One region of the Intestinimonas sp. UBA1698 genome, then DNA from elsewhere that is predicted to be linked to it. Evidence: riboswitches for the same ligand, from Rfam matches in the RefSeq annotation. Region 1 holds a riboswitch; the other holds the start of a gene.

What was found. Region 1 has a riboswitch for cobalamin ahead of B3H64_RS09430 (S-layer homology domain-containing protein). Riboswitches for the same ligand answer to the same signal wherever they lie in the genome.
Region 2: linked by a shared signal. The riboswitch ahead of B3H64_RS00305 (S-layer homology domain-containing protein) and the one ahead of B3H64_RS09430 (S-layer homology domain-containing protein) in region 1 are both predicted to bind cobalamin.

The regions. Positions count from the first base shown of each region.
Region 1 covers NZ_DCJO01000035.1:39,854-49,590, forward strand. Annotated here, with positions in the region: gene B3H64_RS09410 (complex I subunit 5 family protein) at 1-64, shown strand, start outside; gene B3H64_RS09415 (complex I subunit 5 family protein) at 84-1,532, shown strand; gene B3H64_RS09420 (complex I subunit 5 family protein) at 1,558-3,048, shown strand; gene B3H64_RS09425 (complex I subunit 5 family protein) at 3,063-5,012, shown strand; cobalamin riboswitch at 5,117-5,355, shown strand; gene B3H64_RS09430 (S-layer homology domain-containing protein) at 5,470-9,510, shown strand; gene B3H64_RS09435 (hypothetical protein) at 9,577-9,737, shown strand, end outside.
Region 2 covers NZ_DCJO01000001.1:54,381-64,117, forward strand. Annotated here, with positions in the region: gene B3H64_RS00290 (ECF transporter S component) at 1-1,093, opposite strand, end outside; gene B3H64_RS00295 (energy-coupling factor transporter transmembrane component T) at 1,066-1,968, opposite strand; gene B3H64_RS00300 (DUF4430 domain-containing protein) at 2,019-2,891, opposite strand; gene B3H64_RS00305 (S-layer homology domain-containing protein) at 2,902-4,557, opposite strand; cobalamin riboswitch at 4,663-4,900, opposite strand; gene B3H64_RS00310 (hypothetical protein) at 5,106-5,510, opposite strand; gene B3H64_RS00315 (galactose ABC transporter substrate-binding protein) at 5,823-6,959, shown strand; gene B3H64_RS00320 (sugar ABC transporter ATP-binding protein) at 7,152-8,651, shown strand; gene B3H64_RS00325 (galactose/methyl galactoside ABC transporter permease MglC) at 8,668-9,717, shown strand.

The DNA.
Region 1 (9,737 bases):
TATCCTGGGGATCTTTTATCACCCCATCACCGACATCATCGAGGCCGGAATCCGGCTGATCTGAGGTTTGCGAGGTAGTGTCCATGCTGTTGCTGCTGCCCATCCTGGCGCCCGTGGCCGGAGGCATATTTGTCTTCCGGCAGAAAAAGGAATCGGTCCGGAACCGGCTGGTGCTGGCCCTCATGCTGGTCACCGCCGGGCTGGTATGCGCCGTCTGCCTGATGCCGGAGCAGACGGTGGAGTTGCTGACCATCCAGGGCCGGCTCCACCTGGCCCTGCGCAGCGACCTGCTGGCCAAGTTCTTCTTGGTGCTCATCACCTGCATCTGGGCCCCCATCACCCTGTTTGCCTTCCCCTACATCCGGCACGAGGGCCGGGACCGGCAGTTCTTCGGCTTCTACACCATGACTCTGGGCATCCTGGCGGGGCTGGCCATGGCCAAGAATTTTGTGACGCTCTATATGTTTTTCGAGATGATGAGCCTCATCACCGTGCCCCTGGTGCTCCACAGCGGCACCGCCGCCTCCCGGCGGGCGGGCTTTCAGTATCTGGGATACTCGGTGTTCGGGGCAGGCATGGCCCTGGCGGGCTATTTCTTCGTGGCCTACTACATGGCCACCCCCGACTTCATCCACGGCGGGGCCATCGACCCGGTCAAGGCGGCGGAGCATCGGCCCATGCTGCTCGTCGTCTACTTCCTGATGATTGTGGGCTTCGGGTGCAAGGCGGGCATGATGCCCATGCAGGCCTGGCTGCCCGCCGCCCATCCGGTGGCCCCCGCTCCCGCCTCCGCCGTGCTGTCCGGCGTCATCACCAAAGGGGGCGTGCTGGCCATCCTGCGCATCACCTACTATATGTACGGCGTGGATTTCCTCTCCGGCACCTGGCCCCAGTATGTGCTGCTCGTTCTGGCCCTGTGCACCGTCTTTGTGGGTTCCATGCTGGCCTACCGGGAGAAGCTCCTCAAGCGGCGGCTGGCCTACTCCACCGTCAGCCAGGTGTCCTACGTGCTCTTCGGCCTGTTTCTGTTCACCCCGGCGGGCGTGCTGGGCGCTCTGCTCCAGCTCGTGTTCCACGCCCTGGCCAAAGACGTCCTCTTCCTGGCGGCGGGGGCCGTCATCTTTGCCACCAACCGTACCCGGGTGGACCAGCTCCGGGGCATCGGCCGCCGCATGCCGGTGACCATGTGGTGCTTCACCCTGGCCGCCCTGTCCCTCATTGGCATCCCGCCCATGCCCGGCTTTCTCAGCAAGTGGTATCTGGTGACGGCGGGGCTGGAGGGGGCTTCCCGGGCCTTCGGCATCGCCGGGCTGGTGGTGCTCATCCTCTCCGCCCTGCTGACGGCGGGCTACCTGCTGCCCATCGTCACGGCGGGCTTCTTCCCCGGCCGAGACTTCAGCGGCGAGCGGAAGGAAGTGGGAAAAACCATGCTGGCCCCCATGCTGTGCTTTTCGGCGGCGTCCGTCCTGCTGGGCCTGTTCCCCGGCCCCTTCATGAGCTGGCTGGGCGGGCTGATCCCCAAGATGTTCTGAATTCCGCCGGAAAGGAGGCGCACGCATGCTTCGATTTCTCAATCTGCCCATCCTCTTCCCCGTGCTGATGGGCCTGGGTCTGCTGATCCTGCACCCGGAGAGCCGGAAAACACGCAACCTCTACCTGATGACGGCGGTGCTGATCACCTCGGCGCTCTCCTTTGCCGCCATCGGCGTCACCTATGTCCAGGGCAGCGACGCCCTGGCCTGCATCATGGTCCGGTTCAACGACGTGTTTTCCATCTCCCTGCGGATCGACGGGGCGTCCATGGTGTTCGGGACCATCGTCTCCACCCTGTGGCCCATCATCACGGTGTACGCCATCGACTACATGTCCCACGAGGGCTCTGAGAACCGGTTCTTTTCCTTCTGGCTCATGGCCTACGGCGTGGTGCTGGGCGTGGCCTACTCGGAGGACTTTTTGTCCCTCTACCTGTTCTATGAGCTTTTGACCCTGTCCACCCTGCCCCTGGTGATGCACGCCGCCGACGAAAAGGCCCGGTACGCCGGGCGGGAGTACCTCATCTACTCCCTGTCCGGCGCGGCCTTTGCCTTCATCGGCATCGTGTTCCTGCTCAACTACGGCGCGGGCCACCTGAACTTTACCTACGGCGGCATTCTGGACGCCGCCCGGGTGGCGGGCAACGAGCGGACGCTGCTGGTGGTCTTTGTGGCGGCCTTCCTCGGGTTCGGCGTCAAGGCGGCCATCTACCCCTTCTACCGCTGGCTGCCCGACGCCTCGGTGGCCCCCACCCCGGTCTCCGCCCTGCTCCACGCCGTGGCGGTGGTCAAGGCGGGCGCCTTCGCCGTCATGCGGCTCATCTACTTCGGCTTCGGGGCCGACTTTCTCCGGGGCACCTGGGCCCAGACGGTGGTCATGGCGGCCACCATCGTCACCATTGTCTACGGCTCCGCCCGGGCCCTGCGCACCCCCCACCTGAAGCGGAGGCTGGCCTTCTCCACGGTGAGCAACCTGTCCTACATCCTTTTCGCCTTTACCATCATGACTCCCGCCGGGCTGCTGGGCGGACTGACCCATATGGTCTATCACGCGGTGGTCAAGATTACCATGTTCTGCTGCGCCGGCGCCATCCTCCACAAGAGCGGTCGGGAGTACGTCTACGATCTGGAAAACTTCGGGCGGGTGATGCCGGTGGTCTTCGCCGCTTTCACCGTGTCCTCCTTTGCCCTCATCGGCCTGCCTCCTCTGGGCGGCTTCGCGGGCAAGTGGATGATCGCCACCGCCGCCGTGGCCTCCCAGAACAAACTGGCCTACGTGGGCATCGGGGCGCTGATTTTGTCCACGCTGCTGACCACCCTCTATCTGATGACAGTGGTGGTCCGGGCCTACTTCCCGGTGGGAAAGCTGGACGCCGAGGCCTTGGCCAAGGTCCACGACCCGGACAAGACCATGACCGTGCCGCTGGTGCTCCTGACGTCCATGGGCGTGGTGCTGGCCCTGTGCTCCAACCTGGTTATCGGCTTTTTGACCCAGGTCAGCCAGGGGCTGCTGTAAGGGGGGAAGAGAACATGCAAACCGATCTGCTGCTGTTTCTGGTGCTTTTCCCTATTCTGGGCGCTTTCGCGGTCTTTCCCCTGGGGAAGCGGAGCCCGGCGGGCCGGGACTGGTATGTCCGCATCGTGCCCGCTGTGGAGCTGGCGGCGGCCCTGTTGCTGCTGACGGCGGACGGGGCGGGGGCCGCCCTGCCCGGCGTGTGCGGCCTGGGACTGCGGTTGGCGGCGGGGAGCCTGCGTACCCTGCTGGTCCTGGTGGCGGGCTTTTTGTGGCTGGCCACCGGCCTGGCCAGCCGGGAATACTTTGCCGCCGCCGCGCACAAGGAGCGCTACTACTTTTTCTGGCTGCTGACCCTGGGGGCCCTGATGGGGGTCTTTCTGGCGGCTGACCTCATCACCCTCTTTGTTTTTTTTGAAATGATGTCCTTCACCTCCTACGTGTGGGTGGCCCAAAACGAGACCCCGGAGGCCCTCCGGGCGGCCAACACCTATCTGGCGGTGGCGGTCATCGGCGGCATGACCCTGCTGGTGGGGCTGTTCCTGCTGTACGACCTGCTGGGCACCCTGGAGATTGGGGCGCTGGCCGGCCTGGCCGCCGCCCTGCCGGAGGAGAAGAAGGTCCCGCTCTATGTGGCGGGAGGCTGCTGCCTGGCGGGCTTCGGAGCCAAGGCGGGCATGTTCCCCCTGCACATCTGGCTGCCCAAGGCCCACCCGGTGGCGCCGGCCCCGGCCTCGGCCCTGCTGTCCGGCATCCTGACCAAAAGCGGCGTGTTCGGCATTCTGGTAATCGCCCGGAACCTGTTCCGGGCCGACGCGCCCTGGGGGGACGCGGTGCTTTTGCTGGGGGTAGTGACCATGGTGCTGGGGGCGGTGCTGGCCGTCTTCTCAGTGGACCTGAAGCGGACTCTGGCCTGCTCATCCATGTCCCAGATCGGCTTTATCCTGGTGGGAGTGGCCATGCAGGGCCTCCTCAGCGGGGAGAACGCCCTGGCGGCCTGGGGCACCATTCTGCATATGCTCAACCACTCCCTGATCAAGCTGGTCCTCTTCGTGGCGGCTGGGGTGGTCTATCTGGGGACCCATTCCCTGAACCTCAACGACATCCGGGGCTGGGGCCGCGACAAGCCCTGGCTCAAGGCGGTCTTTCTGGTGGGGGCCTGCTCCATCGCCGGGGTGCCCGGCTTCTCCGGATACGTCAGCAAGACCCTGCTCCACGAGAGCATTGTGGAGTACATCCACGCCCTGACCCACGCGGGTCTGGACGCCGGAGTCTACCGTGTGGTGGAGTGGCTGTTCCTGATCTCCGGCGGCCTGACGGCAGCCTATATGACCAAGCTCTTTGTGTGCATCTTTCTCTCCCCCAAGGCCCGGGGCCAGCACGCGGCGCCGAAGCCCTACTGGTCTGCGGGCACGGCGGCGGCCCTGACCGGCGGGGCGGGGGTGCTGCTGGCGCTGGGCGTGACCCCCTCCCTTACCATGCAGCCCATCGCCGTCTGGGCGGCGGAGTTCCTGCACGGCGACCACCTGGAGGAGACCCTCCACTACTTCTCCCTGACCAATCTGAAGGGGGCCTGCATCTCACTGGGCATCGGCGCGCTGGTCTATCTGGCGGTCATCCGGGGGCTACTGATGCGGCGGGAGAGCGGCGGGGAGGTCTACCTCAACCGCTGGCCGCAGAGGCTGGACCTGGAGGAGCTGGTGTACCGGCCCGCCCTGAATGCCCTGGCCTTCCTGGGCGCCTTCTGCGCCCGGGCCGCGGCCTCGGTGGGGGACGTCATTGTCTTTCTGGGGGAGCGCATCCTCTTTACCAAGGCTCCCGGCATCTTTGTGCCTAAGCACGATGAGAATTTCGGCGCATATGAGCGCAAGCCCCGGCGGTTCCTGGTGGGGGAGACCTTCTCCTTCGACCTGCTGCTGGCGGGAGTGGGATTGGTCGCCATGCTGCTGTATATTCTGCTGGTCTAGGCGGCGCAAAAGGGCATTGACATCCCTTCGCAGACTGTGTATACTGGAAAAGGATGGATGGCTCTTCTGGGCCCATCCCGCTTGGACCGACAATTGAAAAAGAAAAAAGAGATGTTCTTGTGGCTCTTTCGGGGCGTGGGCCCTGGCCCGGCACCGGGAGAGATGGACAAGGGAACCGGAACACGGGAGACCGTGCAGACCGGACGGTAACCGCCGCTGTAAGCGTGGAGGCCGCATCCGTTGGCGAAAGCCAGTCACTGGGGAGACCTGGGAAGGCGGGATGCGGGCGCAGGAGCAGACGCTCCCTAAACGCAAGTCAGAAGACCTACAAAAACGACCCGCCCCGTGGAGGGACGGGGCTCTGGTGTTGCGGAAAAACGGCCGTGGCAAGCATATGCTTGCCGCGGCATTTTATATTTTGGGCGGGCTCCGCCCAGACGAAAAAGGAGAGAGCGCGATGAAAAACAGGATGAAAAAGGCTTTGGCTCTGCTGGTGGCGCTGGTGCTGACCCTGAGTCTGCTGCCCGCCGCCGCCTTTGCGGCGGAGGACGTGACGGTCACACTGGAGGTCAATATCCGCGCCGTTGCAGAGCCGGAAATGCTGGCGGAGTTGGGCGTGCAGTCGCCGTTGCCAGGACCGGTGACAGTGACGGTGCCGGCCGGGTCCACCGTAAAGGATGTGCTGACCCAGGCCCAGAAGGACCAGGGACTGGATATCGTTGGGCTGGACAAGGGCTTTGTGACGGGCATCGGCTGGGTATCGGGCATCAGCGCCATCAACGAGACGCTGGGGACCGAGGTCCAGGAGGGGAGCTTTCAGTACCCCGGCTGGTCCTATGCCATCAATGGCGACTTTGACGCCCCGGCCGGCATCGGAGCAGATCCGGTTACAGAAGGGGATACGTATACCTTCCGCTACAGCCTCTATGGGGTCTGGAGCGGGAATGCCATGCACTATTACGATTACGAGTTCCTAGATGCGCTGGACGAGGCCCGGACCGCCCTGGAGCAGGCCAAGGCATGGGACACCTCCGCCTTTTCCGACCCGGAAAAAGCGGCTCTGGAGCAGGCCGTTGCGGAAGCTGAAACGCTGATCGGCGGGCTGGATGAGACCTATATGGGGCTCTGGCTGGAGTATGTCGCGGAGAAGGGGAGCGCCCTCTATGGCCCCGGCTCGGACGCCGACAAACTGATCAAGGCTGCGGCAGCCCTGGCCGCAGCGATGCAGCCCAGCCCGGCCAACGAGCTGACCAGTTTGGTCGTGACGGACCTGATGGAGAGCTACACCGGGTCCATAGACTTTGATCCCGCAGAGACAGAATACGCCCTCTACGATTTTCCCACCACGCTGTCAATGGTCAAGGTGAAGGCAGCCGCCGCCTCTGGGAATGCGGTGGTCTCCATCTATTTGGGAGAGGCTGCGGAGCCGGCGGCGCAGGTCACAGGCCCGCAGGGGGATAGCTGGATTATACTCAGGGACCTGGATTGGAGCGGCACGGTCAACGTGCTGCGAATGGTGGTAGAACCGCCGGAGGGCACTGGGCTGTCCGCCAAAACCTACACCGTCCGGATCAGCCGTGCCCTGACCGCAGCCGAGCTGGAGGCGGACCGGGATGCCCTGCGGCTGGGGGGCGGCGACAGCACGGTGGAGGTCTCTGCGGACCTGGATCTACCGGAGACCGGGGCCAGCGGGCTGTCCTCCATTACCTGGACATCCAGCGCACCGGATGTTATAAGCGGCAGCGGCGTGGTCCGGCGGGGGGCCAAGGAGCAGACCGTTACACTGACAGCCACCCTTTCGGCTGCGGGGCTGGAAAGCCTGACTAAGATATTTACAGTGACGGTCACCCCGGTTGGGGCCCGGGAGGTCCTGGACAACATCGCGGCCCGGTATGCGGCCTCCGGCGTGGCGGGCGACGGCAATGGCCCCTGGCTGGCCGCCGATCTGGCTGCCTATGCCGCCGCCTGGCCGGACCGCGGCCACAAACTGTCCGCGGACCAGGTGCAGGCCTGCCTGGATACCTTCCTGGCCAAGGCTGACGCTACCGACGCGCCCGGCGATCTGGCCAAATACATCATTGCCCTGCGGGCCCTGGGCTACGACGCCCGGAAGACCGTTACCGCCGACCTGCGGGAGGTGGACGTGGTGGCCAAGCTGACGGCCATGGTGGACGGCAAGGCTGCCAGCGTGACCAATCCGTATACCCTGCCCTACGTCATTCTGGCGCTCCAGCAGGGGGAGGGCTACGCCACCCAGGCGCAGATGGATTACCTGATCCAGGCGGCGGTGGACAGCCAGGACTCCTGGGGCAATACATCCTGGGGCCCCGACGGGGCCACGCCCATGCTGCTGGCGCTGGCCCCCTACTGTGACGGCAACGCTCTGGTGAAGGAGGCCGTGGACGGGGCCCTGGCCAAGGTGCGGGCCTGCCAGGGGGCAGACGGCGGCATGGGGAACGCCGCCTCCACCGGCCTGGCCGCCATGGCCTTTGCCGCGCTGGGTATCGACCCTGCCGAAGTGACGGCAGGCGAGGGCCAGCCCTCCCTGGTGGACGGACTGCTGACCTATGTCAGCGACACCCTGGATGGCTTCCGGCCCACGTCCAACTCCTTCTCCACCGAGCAGGGCTTCCGCGGCCTGATCGCCGCCCTCCGGTGCGGGGAGACGGGGCTGCCCTTCCGGCTGTTTGACTTCTCCGACCGGGCCATGGAGACGGCCGAGGCCACCTGGGCCCAACACGGCCCGGTGACCTTCGCGGTCATCCCGGATGACGCGGCGGTGACCGTCCTGCGGGAGGAGACGGAGCAGACGCCGGCGGCTCCCTTCCGCTATGACCTGCCCGCCGGGACCTACACCTACACCGTGAGCAAGAGCGGGTATGTGGGCAAGACCGGCTCCTTTACCGTGACGGAGGCCCAGGCTGAGGCCCACACGGGCCAGAAGATCAGCGTCTCGCTGGCCGCCGCGCCCGGCGCAGACAGCGGCAGGAGCATCACCGTCTCCGTCAAGGTGCTGACCCACGACGACAGCGCCTGCGGCGGAAAATACACCTATAAGCACAACACCTCGGCCTATCAGGTGGTCCTGGCTGACGAGTCTGTGGCGCTGCGGGCCGGTCAGTCGGTGTTCGACGCCCTGGACGCCGCCCTGACCCAGGCGGGGGTGGACTATGTGGAGAGCACGCCGGGGTACATCAGCTCCATTGGAGACGAGGAGGAGTTCGGGCACGGCAGCAAGGATTCCGGCTGGCTGTATATGGTCAACGGCACCACCGCCGACATCGGCTGCCGGGATTATTCGCTGACGCGGGATGCCAAGGTGATCTGGTTCTACACTGACAATTACCACGACGAGTACGGCTCGGAGTCCTGGGGCGGCAGCTCCTCGGCAGGGGCGGCGGACACCAGCGCCGTTCTGGAGCCCCAGGCGGTGGCAGACAAAACCGGCGAGGCCAAGGCGGCGGTGACGGAAAAGGAGATTCGCGCCGCTCTGGACGCCGCCCAGAACGGTGGCGCAGGGTGTGTTATCATCCGGCCCGACGTCTCGGGACGGGCGGACCAGGTCACCGTGGAGCTGCCCCGGACGGCGGTGGAGCGGCTGGCTGGGGAGACCGGGGTCGGCCTAAGGATTGAGACCGGACTGGCGCAGGTGGACCTCTCCAGCCGGGCGCTGGCCGCACTGGCCGACGCAGGCGGCCGGACGGTGTCGGTGTCGGTGGGACAGGGGGCGGACGGGGTCCGGACCGTCGCCGTCTTGGTGGACGGCAAGCCGGTGGAGACCCTGCCCGGCGGCATCCGGGTCGCCTTCCCCGCCGCGGAGGCGGGGCTGGTGCCCGCACTGGTGGGGGCGGATGGCGCCGCCGCCCCGCTGAAAAAATCCCTGGTGGCGGACGGCACCGCCTATCTGCTGCTGCCCGGCTCGGCCTCCGTGGCTCTGATCCGAGGGGCAGAGACCTTCGCCGACGTGCCCGACGGATACTGGGGGGCGGAAGCGGTGGCCTTCGCCGCCTCCCGCGGGCTGCTCCAGGGGGTGGGCGGCAACCGCTTCGACCCCGACGGGGTGCTGACCCGGGCCATGCTGGTGACGGTGCTCTACCGCCTGGAGGGCCAGCCGGAGGGGGCTGAGGCGGCCTTCTCCGACGTGGCGGTCGAGGCTTGGTACGCCTCGGCCGCCGCCTGGGCGGCAGAGGCAGGCATCGCCAACGGGGTCTCCGGCGGGGCCTTTGCCCCGGAGCGCTCCATCACCCGGCAGGAACTGGCCGCCATGCTCTACCGCTATGCCGGGTACGCCGGCCTGGATACCTCCGCCCGGCAGCCGCTCACCGCCTTTGCCGACGGCGCCGAGCGCGCCGGGTGGGCGGAGGAGGCCCTGTCCTGGGCCTTGGCCACCGGCCTGCTGACCGGAAAGGACGGCGGGCGGCTGGACCCCGCCGGGAATGCCAGCCGCGCCGAGGTGGCCGCCGTTCTGGAGCGCCTGGTGGGCCTCATGGTCCGATGAAGCAAAAGGGAGCGGCAGGCATTGCTTTGCAGAGAGGCCTTTATGGAGGGGAAAGGAGCGATCACCGTGAATGTCAACTGGTTCAAGGAGCCCGAGCACGTGGTCTATGTGGAGGCGGAGCGTTTCCTGCCGGAGTTCAGCCGGAAGGTGAAGCTGCCCGATCTGCCCGCCCAGGTAGAGGCCTTCCGGGCACAGCCCGCGCCGGAGGGCAAAAACATCCGCACTGG
Region 2 (9,737 bases), on a different contig from region 1:
GCAGTACGCCCAGCCGGCCCACCGTCTCCAGCTCCCCGCGGCAGGGCTGCAGCAGGCCGGAGAGCAGCTTCAGGCTGGTGGTCTTGCCGGTGCCGTTCCCCCCCAGCAGGGCCAAGAATTCCCCCCTCCGCACCGTAAGGGACAGGCCCTTCACCACGTCGGGCAGGTCCTTTTCATACTTGAACCACAGGTCCCGGGCGGTGATGGCGGCCTCCGGCGGATAGGCGTGCCGCTGCTCCTCCGGGAGCGCTCCCAGGGGGTGAGCGGCGGCGAAACGGCCCAGCCAGTCCCGTCCCTCCCGGACGGTGACGGGGCAGGGGGAGGAATCCCCCACCGCCGCCCAGATGCGCATGGGTGCGGGCATGGCCTGGAACATGGCGTGGCCGGCGTCCTTCAGGGCGGCGCCCACCTGGCTGGGGGTGCCGGTGCACAGGAGCTTGCCCCGGTCCAGCACCGCCACGCGGCCGGCCAGGGGGAAGGCATCTTCCAGCCGGTGCTCGGTGAGGAGAATGGTGGTGCCCAGCTCTCGGTTGATCTTGCCCAGAGTGGCCAGGAAATCGGCCGCGGCGATGGGGTCCAACTGACTGGTGGGCTCGTCGAGAATCAGCACAGAGGGCTGCATGGCCATGACCGAGGCCAGGTTCAAAAGCTGCTTCTGTCCGCCGGACAGCTCGGCTACGTTTTTGTAAAACCAGGTCTGGATACCGAAAAAGGAGGCCATTTCGGCCACCCGCCGGCGGATGGTGGGGGTGTCGTAGCCCAGGCTCTCCAGGCCGAAGGCCAGCTCATGCCACACCTTATCGGTGACGAGCTGGTTCTCCGGGGACTGGAGCACGAAGCCAATGCGCGCCGCCTGCTCCCGCTGGTCCAGCTCGTCCAGGGGGACGCCCTCAAAGCGGATCTCCCCCAGCCGGTGGCCATGGGGGGCCAGCACCGTCTTGAGCTGGCGCAGCAGGGTGGATTTGCCGCAGCCCGAAGGGCCGCACAGCACCCAAAATTCCCCCGACCGGACGGTCAGGTCCAGCCGGTCCAGGGCGGGGACCGCCTGCCCAGGGTAAAAGAAGGTCAGGTCATGGATCGCAAACGTGTCCACTGGCGATCCTCCCTTCGATCTATGATGACCGGCGTCAGGCACAAAAGCCCGAACGCCAGCAGCCCGGAGAGGCTCCAGCCGTCCCGGGGGGCCAGGCGGAAGGTGGGAAAGTAGCGGCAGGCAAAGCCGCCCGCCCCCCACATGGACAGGATATAGCCGCCCAGAGCCCCCAGCCACCAGAGGGCGGCCTGGTCCCGGTCGTCCAGACGATAGATGGAAAAGGCGGTCCGCCCCGGCAGACCGTAGCCCCGGCTCTTCATGCTGTCCGCCGTCTCGAGGGCGTTTTCCAGGCACCAGGTGAGCAGGATGGAGAGGATGGTCACCCCATTGCGCAGGCGCTGTAGGAGGCTGCCGTCCGACACGTCCCGCCCGACGCAGCGCTGGGCCTGAGACACCGCCCGGGCCTGGACCTGGAACCTGGGCACGAACCGCAGGGCCATGGAGAGGACCAGGGAGAGGGCGGGGATGACCCGCCCGAAGAGATAGACGAACTTGTCGGAAGTCATCACCGCCGTATAGCAGGAAAACCAGGTGACCACGGCGGAGAGCAGGGCGGCGGCAGCCAGGCCGTAGGCAATGCTCTCCAGCGTCAGGGGGTTGCCCGAGGGCAGGTAGGTCAGGATCGTGGCCCCCTGGTGGTTGAAGGCCGGATTGATGAGGGCGGCCAGCAGCGCCGCAGGCAGAAGGTAGCGCAGGCTGCGCCGCACCGCCCGGCGCCCGTTGAGGCAGACGGCGTACCGCAGGGCGGCGGCCAGGGAGAGCAGCAGGCAGGCCGGATGCAGAAAGCACATGGTAAAGAACAGCACCAGGCCGAAATAAAGAAAGTTCACCGCCGGGTGGTAGCTGGAAAAGGCATCTCTGGATTGCAAACGCATCAGTCCATTTCAAAAAGGCGGCGCGGGGGTCTGCCGCGCCGCCCGGTATGTTACGCCCCTCCGACGGAGGAGAGGGCACCTACGTCGGCGCCCAGGTCGCAGGTGTAGAGCCATTCCACCACATCCCCCTCCTGAAGCTGGTAGCGGGAGCAGCCGTAGTTGGGGAACCAGCCGTTGACCCGGTAGGTCCAGCCGGACCCCTCGCCGCAGTCAAATTCATAGAGGTTGTGGATGCCCTCGATGTAGGCGGAGTGATAAAGGGGTGTCTCTTCAAACTCCAGGTGGATCTTGGCCTGCTTCATCTCACGCTGGAGCAGGTTGAAGACGCTCTCTCCCTCGTAAAAGGTGACCTGGGTCTCCGGAAAGATCACGCCGTCCTCCGGCACCAGCTCGGCCTTCTCCGCGTCCAGCCAATCCAGGTGGTCCAGAATGGTGTCGCACCGGACCGAGAGGGTGCAGGTGTGGGCCACGTCGGAGAAAGCCGCGTCCTGGGGGTCCACCGGCTGGGGCTTTCCCTCCGGCGCCGGGGCGGCGAGCGACGGGTCCGTACCCCCCATGCCCTGGAGGACTGAGGCTCCCGCACCGGCGGAGGGAGGCGGCGTAAGGGGCGCGGGTGTCTGCATCGGTAGAGGTGCTGCGGGCATCTCCTCCGGCATCGGGGACACGGGGAGGGCTTCCGGGGGTTCCGCCGGCTCCGGCGTGACGGCGGGAGCGGCTGAGGGGGCAGGAGTGGGGCTGACAGACGGCGCTGGGAGGACCTCCGTCTGTGCCGCGCTGGCAGAGGGCGCCGCCGGAGAGGGGACGGCCTCCGGTGCCCAGCCCCGGCTGCCCGGCGCGTTGCCGCCCAGCCAGAAGGCGCCGGCCAGCACCGCCGCCAGGAGCACCAGGATCAGAATCTGCCGCTTAGATCGGTTCCACCACATGCTGTGCCTCCTATACGAGCAGTTCGGCCCGGTCCAGCATCCGGAAGAGCATCCGGGCGACCTCACAGCGCCGGATGGCCTCCGCGGGGCGGATCGCCAGGTCGGACGGGTCCAGAATGTTCTCCTGATAACAGAAGGCCAGGCTCTCCCGCGCCCACGCCGCCGTGGTGACATAGTCGGAGAAGGAGGCCAGCAGGCTGCGCACGGCGGCGGCGTCCAGCGCCGTATCCAGACCGCACAGTCCGGCGGCCCGGGCCACCATGACGGCGGCCTCCTGCCGGGAGAGGGTGCCGTCAGGCCGGAACTTGCCGTCGCCCACGCCGCTTACGATGCCGCGGCGGTAGGCGACGTCCACGTAGGGGGCATACCACGCCTCCGGAGCCACGTCGGAAAAGACGGTCTCCCCGCCGAGGGGGCCGGCAGCCAGGCCCAGGGCCCGCACCACGATGGTGGCAAACTCCGCCCGGGTCATGGCACCGTCGGGGCGGAACAGACCGTCGTCGCCGCCGGTGATGATGCCCCGGGCGGCCAGAGCCTCCACGGCAGCCCGGTCGGCATGACCGGAGAGGTCCGGGAAGGTGACGCCGGGGGCGGTGACCGGCTGGGGCCGTACCGCCGGGTCCCTGCCCGCCGGGCCGCCCTCCGGCGCAGAGCCCGACGTTCCGGCCGCAGGGGCCGCGTCACCCATGCGGTAGAGGCTGCTGCGGCCCTCCCGGGCCCGCTGGGCGGCGGCCAGACCGTAGAGCGCCTGCTCCGTGGCCATCTGGCTGGAGCCCGTGCCCGCGCCGGTGTGGACAAACCCGGCTCCCCTCCGGTAGAAGAGCAGCAGATTGTCCAGCAGAGTAGAGCCGTTTTTGACAAAGCGGGCGTCATCCAGAGGAAGCCCCAGCTCACACAGGGCCACCAGCACCTGCACTACGCTCTCCGAATTGCTGGTGCTCCAGCTTGCAAAGCCGCCCTGCCCGTCCTGCTGACCGGACAGACAGGCCAGAGCCTCCCGGGTGGCCGCGGCCACGGCCGGCTGGTCCTGGTATTTGGCCAGGGCCTGGAGCGCCGTGGCGGTGACATCCGGGTCGGAGCCCGCGCCGTCCTCCCCCGCCAGACTCCAGCCGCCGTCGGAGCGCTGGCGGTCCAGGATGTGGTCGAGATACATCTGGCGGGTGGCCTGGGTCTCCGCCGCGGGGTTTTCCGGCATGGGGTAGTCCCCGGAATCCAGGGCGATCAGAGCCCAAATGGGACCGTTGATTCCCTGCCAGACGGTCTTGTCGTAGTCGCCCAGGGGCAGCGTCAGGTCATAGCCCGCCACATCCCGGGCATCCCGGCCGATGGCGGTCAGGGCCAGGATGACCCGGGCATATTCGGTGTACTTCTTGTCGTGGAGGATGCCGTTCCGGGCCTTAACATAGGCCTCCACCGCGTCATAGTAGCTCTGGTAGTACCCCTCCGGCACCGCATAGCCGCTGCGGGCCAGGCCCAGCACCGCCCACTCTCCGCCGATGGAGCCCACCCGGGGCTCGGGTACGGCGGCGCAGACATACTGCGCGGTGTCCGCCAGGGCGGCCTCCAGAGCGTCGTCCGATCCGGCGGCCCAGACCGGATTGGCCAGGCAGATGACTGCCGCCAGGGCCAGCAGCAGGCTGAGCCCTCTCTGACTGAATCGTTTCATCCAATCGCTCCCCCTTCTGTCATCAAAAAACGGACGTGGTGAATCCTTTGATTCACCACGTCCGTCTGTTCGCGTGGGCCCCTGTCCCTCGGCGCGCGGCGCGCCTCCGGCTTCGAGCATCATAGGTCTTCCGGCTCGCGCCATCCGGAGGTCTGACCCTGGAAACCCTCCCCGTCTGTCGTTCCGCCTTCTCAGGTTTCCCCAATGACCGACTCACGTCACGAACGACAGCCTCAAGCGCATACGGCAACGGGCAATGCTCCGGACTTTCACCGGATTCCCTCATCCCCGGGCCTGCCTGAACGGCAGCTCCTACCCGAGGACATGATGCGGCATATCAAATTTGAAGATATCCAAAAAGGGTCCCGGCCTTTTCAGACGGGACCCTTTTGATTATACCGCAGGCAGAGGAAAAGTCAACCATGCATTTTCGGCCCCCCGTTCAAGTCATTCCGAACAGACGCGGGGCAGCTTCCCGTCCAGCCGGGACAAAAAAGGCCCGGGACGGCCATCGCCGGTCCGGGCCTTTTGCTCGGCGCGCCTCTGGCTCAGCGAAAGGCGAGGTAGTGGAACAGAGAGCCGCTGCCGTTGGAATTGCTGATGCTGGCCGAGCCGCCGACGTGGACGGAAAAGCCGCTGCCGGTGATGGCCAGCACCGTCGCCCCGGTGGGCAGGAGGACGGGGTGGTCCCGCAGGGCCAGGCCCCCGTAATAGTTGCTGCTGTCCTTGCTGGCGCCGGTATTGCGGAGCAGCAGCACCGCCGTGGGCGAGAAGCCCAATTCGATGATCCGCTCCGACTCCCCGTCCCCGGTGTAGGTCCCGGTCACGGCTTCCGCCTTGCTGAACACCTCCGTGTCGATCTTGGAGAAGTTCGCGTTAAACTCCTCCCGCAAAAAACTGTCCTCCGGCTCCCACTGGGAGAGCCCGTAATGCGCGGTCTGTCCGCTTGCCATGAAGCATCCCTCCTCACTCCCCGCGCGCCCGGCAGCAGGGTAGGACGAACGGGTACACTCTGAGGGCGCGCTATGCGGAACACGCGGAGGAATCCTTCGTTACATTCCACCAATATTAGGCAAAAACGACAAAAATGAAGAAACTTATGCACCGTAGTTGTCATGGAAGCAAAGTTTTTTCCTAGAAGAGCAAAGAATTTTCTATCGTCTTTTCCCGCCCGGCCGATTACAATAGAGGCGTCCCGGGGAAAGACGTTCCCCAGCGGATGGAACCCTGCAAAAAACGATATGTATCATTTAGGAGGAAAAACGATGAAGAAGAAACTTGCTCTTGTTCTTGCAGCCGTTCTCATGTTTGCCGCCTTCGCCGGCTGCTCCGGCAGCGGCTCCGGCAGCAGCGCCTCTCCCTCCCCCTCCGCCTCTGCTCCTGCGGAGAGCCAGCCCGCTCAGGCCGGTGAGCTGAACGTGGCCGTGTTCTACTACAACTACTCCGACGTGTACATCTCCAGCGTCCGCAACAATATGGACGAGATGCTGACCGCCCTGGGCGTCAACTACGACAACTTTGACGGCGCCGGCAACCAGTCCCAGCAGACCGACCAGATCAACACCGCGCTGGCCAATGGCGCCAACCTGCTGATCGTCAACATCGTGGAGACGTCCTCCCCGGACGCCGCCCAGAACGCTGTGAACGCCGCCAAGGACGCCGGCATTCCCATCATCTTCTTCAACCGCGAGGTCTCCGACGACGTGGTGAACAGCTATGACAAGTGCGCCTTCGTGGGCACCGACGCCCCCGAGGCCGGCCACATGCAGGGCAAGCTCATCGGCGAGTACCTGCTGGCGAACTATGAGGCCGTGGATCTGAACGGCGACGGCGTCATCTCCTATGTCATGTTCAAGGGCCAGGAGGGCAACGCCGAGGCCGAGGCCCGTACCCAGTTCGGCGTGGAGGATGCCGACACCGTCCTGACCGAGGCCGGCAAGCCCGCGCTGGCCTACTACGCCGGCGACGTGGATACCAAGTATCAGGTTGACCAGAACGGCGCCTGGTCCGCCGCCGCCGCCGTGGCTTACATGGACACCATCCTGGCCGAGTACTCTGAGGCCAACGGCAACATGGTCGAGCTGATCATTGCCAACAACGACGACATGGCACTGGGCGCCATCTCCTCCCTGCAGACCGCCGGCTACAACCTGGGCGACGGCAGCAGCAAGACCATCCCCGTCTTCGGCGTGGATGCCATCGCCTCCGCCAAGCAGGCCATCGACGAGGGCAAGATGACCGGCACCATCATGCAGGACGCCGCCGGCATGGCCGAGACCATTACCACCCTGGTGGGCAACATCAAGGACGGCGCCGCCCTGATGGACAACACCGGCGACCTGAACGTGGACGAGGGCGTGGCCAAGATCCGTGTGCCCTACGGCGTGTACACCGCCGAATAAGGCAGACCCGGATACAAAACAGTACGCATCGCCCCAACCGAACACACCAACGGACGAGCGGGGCTGCCATCTGGCAGCCCCGCTTACGCCGTGGAGCCCCGGCGCCGGGCGCCTGCCGGACGGGATGCGCCCGGCGCGGCGGCTCCACACAGCAGCGCTCCTCCGGGGAGCGCCATGGAGAGGAGGAAGCATATGGATCAGCCGGCACTGCTGGAAATGAAAGGCATCAGCAAGGAATTTCCCGGCGTCAAAGCTCTGGACAATGTATCCCTGAAGGTCCGGCCCGGCACGGTGCACGCCCTGATGGGAGAGAACGGCGCAGGCAAGTCCACCCTGATGAAGTGCCTGTTCGGCATTTATAACAAGGACAGCGGCACCATCGTCCTGGATGGCAAGGAAGTCAACTTCAAGAGCTCCAAAGAGGCCCTGGAGAACGGGGTGGCCATGGTGCACCAGGAGCTCAACCAGGCCCTGACCCGCAGCGTGCAGGACAACCTGTGGCTGGGTCGCTACCCCAAGGTGGGCGGCATCATGGTCAGCGAGGCCGTCATGCGCAAGCGCACCAAGGAAATCTTTGACGAGCTGGAGGTCAAGGTAAACCCCAGCACCACCATGTCTGCCATGCCCGTGTCGCAGCGGCAGATGGTGGAGATCGCCAAGGCCGTCTCCTACGACGCCAAGGTCATTGTCTTTGACGAGCCCACCTCCTCCCTGACGGAGGTGGAGGTGGAGCACCTGTTCCGCATCATCAATATGCTCAAGGCCAAGGGCTGCGGCATCATCTACATCAGTCACAAAATGGAGGAGATCCTCCGCATCAGCGATGAAGTGACCATCATGCGCGACGGCACCTGGGTGGCCACCCGGCCGGCCAAGGAGCTGACCATGGAGGAGATCATCAAGCTGATGGTGGGACGGGAGCTCACCAACCGCTTCCCGCCCAAGACCAACGTGCCCGGCGAAGTCATCCTGGAGGTGGAGCACCTGGCGGGTAAGTACACCCGCCTAAAGGACGCATCCTTCCAGCTCCGCAAGGGGGAGATTCTGGGCATCGCCGGCCTGGACGGCTCCGGCCGTACCGAGGTGCTGGAGAATCTGTTCGGCGCCATGACCAAGGCGGGCGGCACCATCAAGCTCCATGGCCGGGTCATCCGGAACCGGACCCCCCGGGAGTCCATTAAAAACGGCTTTGCCCTGCTCACTGAGGAGCGCCGGGCCACCGGTATCTTCGGCATCCGGGACATCCGGGAGAATACGGTCATTTCCAACCTGAAAAACTATCTGGTGGGCGGCGTCTGCCTCAGCGACAAGAAAATGGAGGAAGACACCAAGTGGGCCATCGAGGCCATGCACATCAAAACCCCCAGCCAGAAGACCCAGATCCGCTCGCTGTCCGGCGGCAACCAGCAGAAGGTCATCATCGGCCGCTGGCTGCTGACCAAGCCGGAGGTGCTGCTGCTGGACGAACCCACCCGCGGCATCGACGTGGGCGCCAAGTATGAGATCTACCAGCTCATCATCGATCTGGCCAACGAGGGCAAGGGGGTTATCATGGTGTCCTCCGAGATGCCGGAGCTGCTGGGCGTCTGCGACCGCATCCTGGTCATGTCGGGCGGCCAGCTAGCCGGAGAGGTTGACGCTAAAAATACCAGCCAGGAGGAAATCCTCACCCTGGCTGCCAAATATGTTTAAGAGGGAGGAAGCCGCAATGAGTAAAGAATCCAAGGCCCTGGAGCGGCAGGCGTGGGATGCCAAGCGGGTGGGCAACCTGCTGCTGAACAACGCCCTGCTCATCCTGATGATCATCGCCGTGATCTACATAGCCGTCGTAAACCCGAACTTTCTGAAACCCGCCTCCATTATCAACATTCTGTCCCAGACGGCGGCCTATCTGCCTGCCGCATTGGGGATCGGCGGCTGCATCGTGCTCACCGGCACCGACCTGTCCGCCGGCCGTATCGTGGGCCTGACCGCCTGCATCTCGGCCTCCCTGCTCCAGAGCGCCGCCAACCTGGCCAACAAGATGTGGCCGGAGATCGGCACCCTGCCCATCTGGGTGGTCATCCCTGTGGCCATGCTCATCGGCGCGGCCTTCGGAGCCTTCAACGGCTTCTTTGTGGCCAAGTTCAAGCTCCATCCCTTCATCGTCACCCTGGGCACCCAGCTCATCGTCTACACCCTGCTGCTGCTCTACGTGCAGATGGGCAACAACAAGGGCATGGCCATCTCCAATCTGGACGCCAGCTATACCGACTTTGTCAAGGGCGAGCTCTTCCGCGTGGGCGACACCCCGGTGCCCCGGTATGTGCTCTTCGCCGTTATCCTGACGCTCATCATGTGGTTCATCTGGAATAAGACCACCTTCGGCAAGAACATGTTCGCCCTGGGCGCCAACGAGGAGGCCGCCCGTGTCTCCGGCGTCAACGTATTCCTGACCACCATCCTGGTCTTTGCCCTGGCCGGCGCCATGTATGGCTTCACCGGCTTCATCGAGGGTGCCCGGATTGGCTCCAACACCGCAAACACCGGCTTCAACTACGAGCTGGACGCCATTGCGGCCTGCGTCATCGGCGGCGTCAGCTTCGTCGGCGGCATCGGCAAGATCCGCGGCGTTATGGTGGGCGTGCTCATGCTGCGGCTGATTTTTATCGGCCTGAGTATGATGAAGGTGGACCCCAACCTACAGTACCTCATCAAGGGCGGCATCATCCTGTTTGCCTGCGCGCTGGACATGCGCAAATACCTGGTCAAGAAATAAGCCTTCCGACCTGCAAAAGG